3 regions of the Saccharopolyspora sp. 7B genome follow, and region 2 is predicted to be linked to each of the others. Evidence: riboswitches for the same ligand, from Rfam matches in the RefSeq annotation. Region 2 holds a riboswitch; each other region holds the start of a gene.
The links. A riboswitch is a leader RNA that binds a small molecule or an ion and turns the genes downstream of it on or off. The one in region 2 is predicted to bind S-adenosylmethionine.
Positions count from the first base shown of each region.

Region 1: linked by a shared signal. The riboswitch ahead of LCD33_RS17820 (methionine ABC transporter ATP-binding protein) and the one ahead of LCD33_RS11140 (aminotransferase class V-fold PLP-dependent enzyme) in region 2 are both predicted to bind S-adenosylmethionine.
Region 3: linked by a shared signal. The riboswitch ahead of thrC (threonine synthase) and the one ahead of LCD33_RS11140 (aminotransferase class V-fold PLP-dependent enzyme) in region 2 are both predicted to bind S-adenosylmethionine.

Region 1 is NZ_JAIUKC010000110.1:23,883-26,140, reverse strand. Features, by position in the region: gene LCD33_RS17820 (methionine ABC transporter ATP-binding protein) at 1-1,022, opposite strand, end outside; gene LCD33_RS17825 (methionine ABC transporter permease) at 1-3, opposite strand, end outside; SAM riboswitch class I at 1,290-1,379, opposite strand; gene rsmA (16S rRNA (adenine(1518)-N(6)/adenine(1519)-N(6))-dimethyltransferase RsmA) at 1,583-2,258, opposite strand, start outside.
Region 2 is NZ_JAIUKC010000058.1:14,879-17,136, reverse strand. Features, by position in the region: gene LCD33_RS11140 (aminotransferase class V-fold PLP-dependent enzyme) at 1-884, opposite strand, end outside; SAM riboswitch class IV at 956-1,070, opposite strand; gene ileS (isoleucine--tRNA ligase) at 1,195-2,258, opposite strand, start outside.
Region 3 is NZ_JAIUKC010000166.1:21,824-24,081, reverse strand. Features, by position in the region: gene thrC (threonine synthase) at 1-1,025, opposite strand, end outside; SAM riboswitch class I at 1,038-1,165, opposite strand; gene holA (DNA polymerase III subunit delta) at 1,272-2,255, shown strand.

The DNA.
Region 1 (2,258 bases), on a different contig from region 2:
CACGCCGCGACTCCATCAACACTGACCGGGGTGCGCCGCACGTGCGCGTCCCGGTCGACCATCCACTTCAGGGCCGACTCGGACCGCTCGCCGGTGAGTCCGATGCGGAACTTCGCCACCGGGGTGTCCCCGAGCCGGGTGAGCCCGCCGCCGAGGATGGACAGCTCCACCCCGAAGCGGGCGGCCGCCTCCGGCAGCAGCGCCCCGACGGCGGCGAAGCCGACGAGGACCACTTCGGCGACCACGTCGTGCCGCACTCCGGGCACGGCGGGCGCCTGGTCGGTCTCGGGCAGCAGGCTGGTGCTGACCCGGCTGCCGGGTTCGGCGACGAGGTCGAGCACCTTGCCGTGCTCCACGACGCGCCCGCCTTCGAGCACGGCCACGTCGTCGGCGATGCGCCGCACCACGGCCATGTCGTGGGTGACCACCAGGACGGTGACGCCCAGTTCAGAACGCGCCCGGTCCAGCACGGTCAGCACCGAGTCGGTCGTGCCCGGGTCCAGCGCCGAGGTCGGTTCGTCGGCCAGCAGCACCGAGGGCTTGGCGGCCAGCGCGCGGGCGACCGCGATGCGCTGCCGCTGCCCGCCGGAGAGCCGGTCCGGGTAGGTCGGCGCCTTGTCGGTGAGCCCCACCAGGTCGAGCAGTTCGGCGACGCGGCTGCGGCGCTGCGGTGCGGGCATCCCGGCGGCTTCGAGCGGGAGCGCCACGTTGCCCGCGGCGGTCCGCTGCCGCAGCAGCGAGTCGCCCTGCGGCACGACGCCGATGTGGCGGCGGGCGGCGCGCAGCGCGGCGCCTTCGAGGGCCACGAGGTCGGTGCCGTCGACCCGGATGGCACCGCGGTCCGGCTTCTCCAGCAGGGCGATGCACCGGGCGAGGGTGGACTTGCCCGCGCCGCTGGGGCCGACGACGCCGAGCACGGCGCCCGCGGGGACCTCCAGGGACACGTCGTCGAGGGCGACGACGTCGGACCGGCTCGACTGGTCGTGCCGGAAGGACTTGGTGAGGTTCTCGACTGTGATCACGATCGCTCCGCATCAGCTCACGCCGGCCTGCGGGCATGCCGCGGCCGGGCGGGGAGGAACAGAAGGGCCTGGTGGGGCGGTGACGACTGGGGTCGTCAGCCGGCGAGGCGACAGGCCGTCGTGGTGCGGCGTCCGTGATCGATGACCCGGCGCTGGGTCAAGGCGAGGCCGTGCGGACCGGATCCGACGCGAGCGCGACCGCCGCGGGCCTGCCGGCGGCTGGTCCGGGGCGCACGTTCACCTGCGAGCAGAGTTTCAGACACCACAACTCCATCGACCCTGGCGTTAGCACCTGCTCCGGTGGAGTGGTTGCTGCGGCGTCGTGGAGCCAGGTCTCTCAGCCGCTCGGGATGGATTTCCCGCATAGTAGAACGCAGCGGTGTCGACGGGCGCAAGCCAAAAGCCGTCACTATGTGGAATCGTTTGACAAATCACATCCCCCTGTTGAGCAGGGGGGCATGGCCCGCCGTGAATATTCCGGTGACCTTATGTGATCAACACTACGGTTTTCCCTCCGGACGGACCAACGAAGTCCCGAAGGGAGGCGACGCAGCGGAACGTCAGCGCGCCGGTTCTCCGGCGGCCTCGGCCACCCGGGCGAAATCGGCCACGGTGAGCTGCTCGCCCCGCGCCGCCGGATCCACCCCCGCCGCCCGCAGCACCTCTTCGGCGCGCGCCGCCGACCCGGCCCAGCCCGACAGCGCCGCCCGCAGCGTCTTGCGCCGCTGCGCGAACGCCGCGTCCACCGCCGCGAACACCTGCGCCCGCGGCGCCGCCGACCGCGGATCGACCCGGGAGAACGCCACCAGCCCGGAATCGACGTTCGGCACCGGCCAGAACACGTTGCGCGGCACCGGCCCGGCGCGCCGGACGTCGGCGTACCACGCGGCCTTCACGCTCGGCACCCCGTAGGTGCGACCACCCGGTTTCGCGGCCAGCCGGTCGGCGACCTCGGACTGCACCATCACCAGCCCGGTGCGCAGCGACGGCAGCTCCGCCAGCAGGTGCAGCACCACCGGCACCGCCACGTTGTACGGCAGGTTCGCCACCAGCGCGGTCGGCCGCGGCTCGGCGAAGTCGGCGGCCCGCACCCGCAGCGCGTCGGCGGGCAGCACCCGCAACCGGTCGCACAGCTCGGGGGCGAACTCGGCGGCGGTGCGCGGCAACCGCTCGGCGAGCACCGGATCGATCTCCACGGCCACCACCCCGGCGGCCTCCGGCAGCAACGCCAAGGTC
Region 2 (2,258 bases):
TCGCAGGCCTTGGCGAGCGCGTGCACCCCGACGGTGTTCGGCGAACCGGCCTCGTGCCGCTCCGGACCGGTGTTCCAGTCGATCTCGCCCGCGTCGGGGACCGATCGGGTGGCGCCGCCGCCGGCCAGGTACGGCTCGGCCCGGTCCAGCCAGTCGTCGCGGCCGATGAGCGCTCCCGCGCCGAACGGGGCGTAGAGCTTGTGCCCGGACAGCACGGCGTGGTCCACGCCGAGGTCGGCGATGCGCACCGGGCGGTGCGGGGCGAGCTGGGCGGCGTCGAGCACGGTGCGGGCGCCGTGCTCGCGGGCGACGCGGGCGAGCTCGGCGACCGGCCACAGCTCGCCGGTCACGTTGGACGCCCCGGTGAGCACGGCCAGCTTCGGCCCGTCGGCGCACTCGGCGAGCGCGGCGTCGAGCAGTCGCACCGCCTCCTGCGGGCTCTCCGGGATGCCGAGGTGGTGCACCCGCTCCCCCGCCCACGGCAGCAGCGCCGCGTGGTGCTCGGTGTCGAACACGACCACCGAGGTGTCCGCGGGAAGCGCGGCGGCCAGCAGGTTCAGCGCGTCGGTGGTGTTCCGGGTGAAGATCACCGAATCGGTGCGGCGGGCGCCGACGAACCGGCGCAGCGTCTCCCGCGCCCCCTCGTAGACCCGGGTGCACACCTGGGAGGCGAACCCGGCGCCGCGGTGCACGCTGGCGTACCAGGGCAGCAGCTCGTTCACGGCGTCGCGCACCGCGTTCAGGCAAGGCGCGCTGGCCCCGTGGTCCAGGTTGGCGTACTCGGCGGAACCGCCGGTGACCAGCGGAACCCGCAGCTGCGCGCCGACGACCGCGGGGACCGCGGGAACGGAGTCCACGACGGACCAGATCGGGGTTTCGGCGATCTCGCCGGTGGCGGAGCGGACGGCTGACGACACGATGCCTCCTAGGGCCTCACCGGGCCCGGAGCATTCGGGGCCCGCGCTTGCCGATCGCCCTGCGCGATCGGCCAGGTCCTCACCCGGGGCACCCCACCGCGGTAGGAGGGTTGCCGGCCAGCAAACCGGGGTTTCCCGCTGGCACTCATGACCTTCGACGGAGAAGACTAGGGATCGCCCCCGCCGCGCGCAACCACCCCGTGCGAAGTGGGAGGTGCGCCACGCCCGTCCGGGCGGATCCGCGGTGGTTCCCGCGGACCCGCCCGGCGGCGACCGATCAGACCCGTTCGACGGCGACCGAGACGTCCACGCCGTCCCCGACGCTGCCCGCGGAACCACCCGCGGCCGCGCCCTCGGACACGGCGTCGGCGAGCGTTTCGGCGGCGATGAACTCGCGGTGCGCGTCCACGGCGGCCAGCACCTCGGCCGGCGCGGAGACCTCGACGCGGATGCGGTCGGAGATCTCGAAACCGGCGTCCCGGCGCGCCTGCTGCACGACGCGCACCAGGTCGCGGGCCACGCCTTCGGCGGCCAGCTCCGGGGTGACGTCGCAGTCCAGCACCACCATCCCGGCGCCGCCCGGCAACGCGGCCGCGGCACCGGAGTCGGTGGACACCAGCCGCTCGGTGAACTCGCCCTCCTGCAGTTCGGTGCCGTCGGCGACCACGGCCCCGGCCGCGTTGCGGGTCCAGTCACCGGACTTCACGGCCTTGATCACCCGCTGCACGTCCTTGCCCAGCCGAGGTCCGGCGGCGCGGGCGTTCACGGCGATCTCGAACCGGCCGTGCGCGGCGACGTCGGTGGTCAGCTCGACCTCCTTGACGTTCACCTCGTCCCGGACCAGGTCGACGAACGGCCGCAGCGACTCGGCCTCCGGCATGGCCACGACCAGCTTCGCCAGCGGCAGCCGGACGCGGCGCGAGTTCGACTTCCGCAGCGCCAGCGCCGAGGAGCACACCTGCCGCACCCGGTCCATCGCGGAGACCAGCGCCGCGTCGGCAGGCAGCTCGTCGACCAGCGGCCAGTCCGACAGGTGTACCGAGCGGCCGCCGGTGAGCCCGCGCCACACCGCTTCCGCGGTCAGCGGCAGCAGCGGCGCCACCACCCGGCAGGTCACCTCCAGCACGGTGTGCAGGGTGTCGATGGCGTCGGCGTCCCCGGCCCAGAACCGGTCCCGGGAGCGGCGCACGTACCAGTTGGTCAGCACCTCCAGGAAGTCGCGGACAGCGGCGCACGCCCCGGCCGGGTCGAACACGTCCATCGCGGCCTGCACGTCGCCGACCAGCTCGTGCGCCTTGGCGAGCACGTAGCGGTCCAGCACGTGCTCGCTGTCCACCCGGA
Region 3 (2,258 bases), on a different contig from region 2:
TCTTCGTCGGTGACGTCCTCGATGGCCCCGCCGGTGCGCCGGACCACGTCCAGCACGTACGGGCCGTCCGCGGGGGCGCCGATGGCCAGCGAACGCGCGATGGTGTCCGGCCGCACCGGCTGCACCACGTCGTGGTTCTGCTTGAACGCGCTGGCGACCGGCGAGCAGCCGTGGGCCTGCGCACCGAAGATCCGGTACGGGCTCTGCTCGACCAGGCCGGTCTGCCCGAGCTCGCGGAAGCCCTTGTCCACCTTGGTCAGCTGCGAGCCGGATGCGATGGGCACCACGATCTGCTCCGGCAGCCGCCAGCCGAGCTGCTCGGCGACCTCGAACCCGAGGGTCTTGGAACCCTCCGAGTAGTACGGCCGCACGTTGACGTTGACGAACGCCCAGTCCTCGTGCTCGGCGGCGAGCTCGGTCGCCAGCCGGTTCACGTCGTCGTAGTTGCCGTCCACCGCGAGCAGCGAGCCGTCGTAGACCGCGCTCATCAGGATCTTGGCCCGCTCCAGGTTGGACGGGACGAGGACCACCGAGTCCCAGCCGGCACGGGCGGCGGCAGCGGCGACGGCGTTGGCGAGGTTGCCGGTGGACGGGCAGGCCAGCACCTTGAACCCGAACTCGCGGGCGGCGGCCAGCGCGACGGCGACCACGCGGTCCTTGAACGAGTGCGTCGGGTTGCCGGTGTCGTCCTTGATCCAGATCCGCTTGACGCCGAGCGCCTTCGCGAGGTTGTCCGCGCGCACCAGCCTGGTACAGCCGGGCTCGGTGTTCGGGTGCTCCTCGACGTTCGTCGGCACCGGCAGCAGCTTCTTGTAGCGCCAGATGGAGCGGGGGCCTGCCTCGATGTCCTCGCGGCGGACGCGCCCGAAGTCGTAGGCGACCTCCAGCGGCGAGAAGTCCTCCAGGGACACGAACTCGGGAGCCAGGGGCTGGCGGTGGCCCTCTTCCTTCGACACCAGCTCGACGGCCGGACCGAGGTCGTAGGTCTTGCCGGTGGAGTTCGGGGCATGGGCGGCAGCGGTCATCGCGAGGTCCTTTCCTCATCTGTCCCGCGGGCGGGTCGGAGTTGGCACCAATTTCTTCGACTACCTCGCGAATGCCGCGAAAGGTCGAGATGGTTGCCGGGGCTTCATCGGGCCGTTCCCTCTGCCCCTCTGGATGAGCTATTCGGTTGTGGCTGCAACGTTACGGGAGGCCGCCGCGTCCTGGCCAGCACGGGGTCGGCGCACGGGAACGGCGGTGGTGTCGCAGGGTCGTGGGACGATGCCCCCATGAGTTCGCCGTCGGTGGTCTGCGATCCGCTGTACCTGATCCTCGGAGACGAGGAACTGCTGGTGGAGCGCGCTCTGTGGGAGGCGGTCGGCGCTGCCCGCGCCGCCGACCCGGAAACGGAGCTGCGCAGGATCAAGGTGAGTGAACTCACCCCGCCGGAGCTCGACGAGCTGCTGAGCCCCTCGCTGTTCGCCGAAGGGCGCGTGGTGGCGCTCGAAGCGGCCCAGGACGCGGGCAAGGAGATCGCCGAGGCGATCCTGTCGCACGCGCGGCAGCCCGCGGACGGCGTGGTGCTGGTGATCGTGCACAGCGGCGGTGGTCGCGGGAAGAACGCCAAGGAGCTGCCGAGCGCGTTGCGCAAGCTCAACGCCCGCGTCACCGAGTGCAACAAGATCACGAAGGGGCCGCAGCGGGAGGCGTTCGTCAAGGACGAGGTGCGGCGCGCGGGTGGCCGCATCGACGCCGCGGGTGTCGGCGCGCTGATCGAGACGGTCGGCTTCGACCTGCGCGAGCTGTCCTCCGCGGCCTCGCAGCTGGTGGCCGACACCGGCGGCAAGATCGACGAGTCGGAGGTGCGCCGCTACCACCGCGGCCGTGCCGAGGTGACCGGTTTCGTGGTGGCCGAGAAGGCCGTCACCGGTGATCTGGCCGGCGCGCTGGAGGCGCTGCGCTGGGCGTTGCAGCTCGGCGTGGCGCACGTGCTGATCGCGGACGCGCTGGCCGACTCGGTGCGCACCATCGGCCGGGTCGCCGCCTACGGCCGGGGGGACCCGTTCCGCCTCGCCGGAGACCTGGGCATGCCCGCGTGGAAGGTGAAGAAGGCGCAGGCGCAGGCCAGGGGCTGGAGCAGCGCCACCGTGGCCGAGGCGCTGCGCGCGGTCGCCGTGCTCAACGCGGACGTCAAGGGCATGGCCGCCGACGCGGACCACGCGCTGGAGCGCACGGTGCTGCGGCTGGTCGAGCTGCACTCCTCCCGGAACTGACCC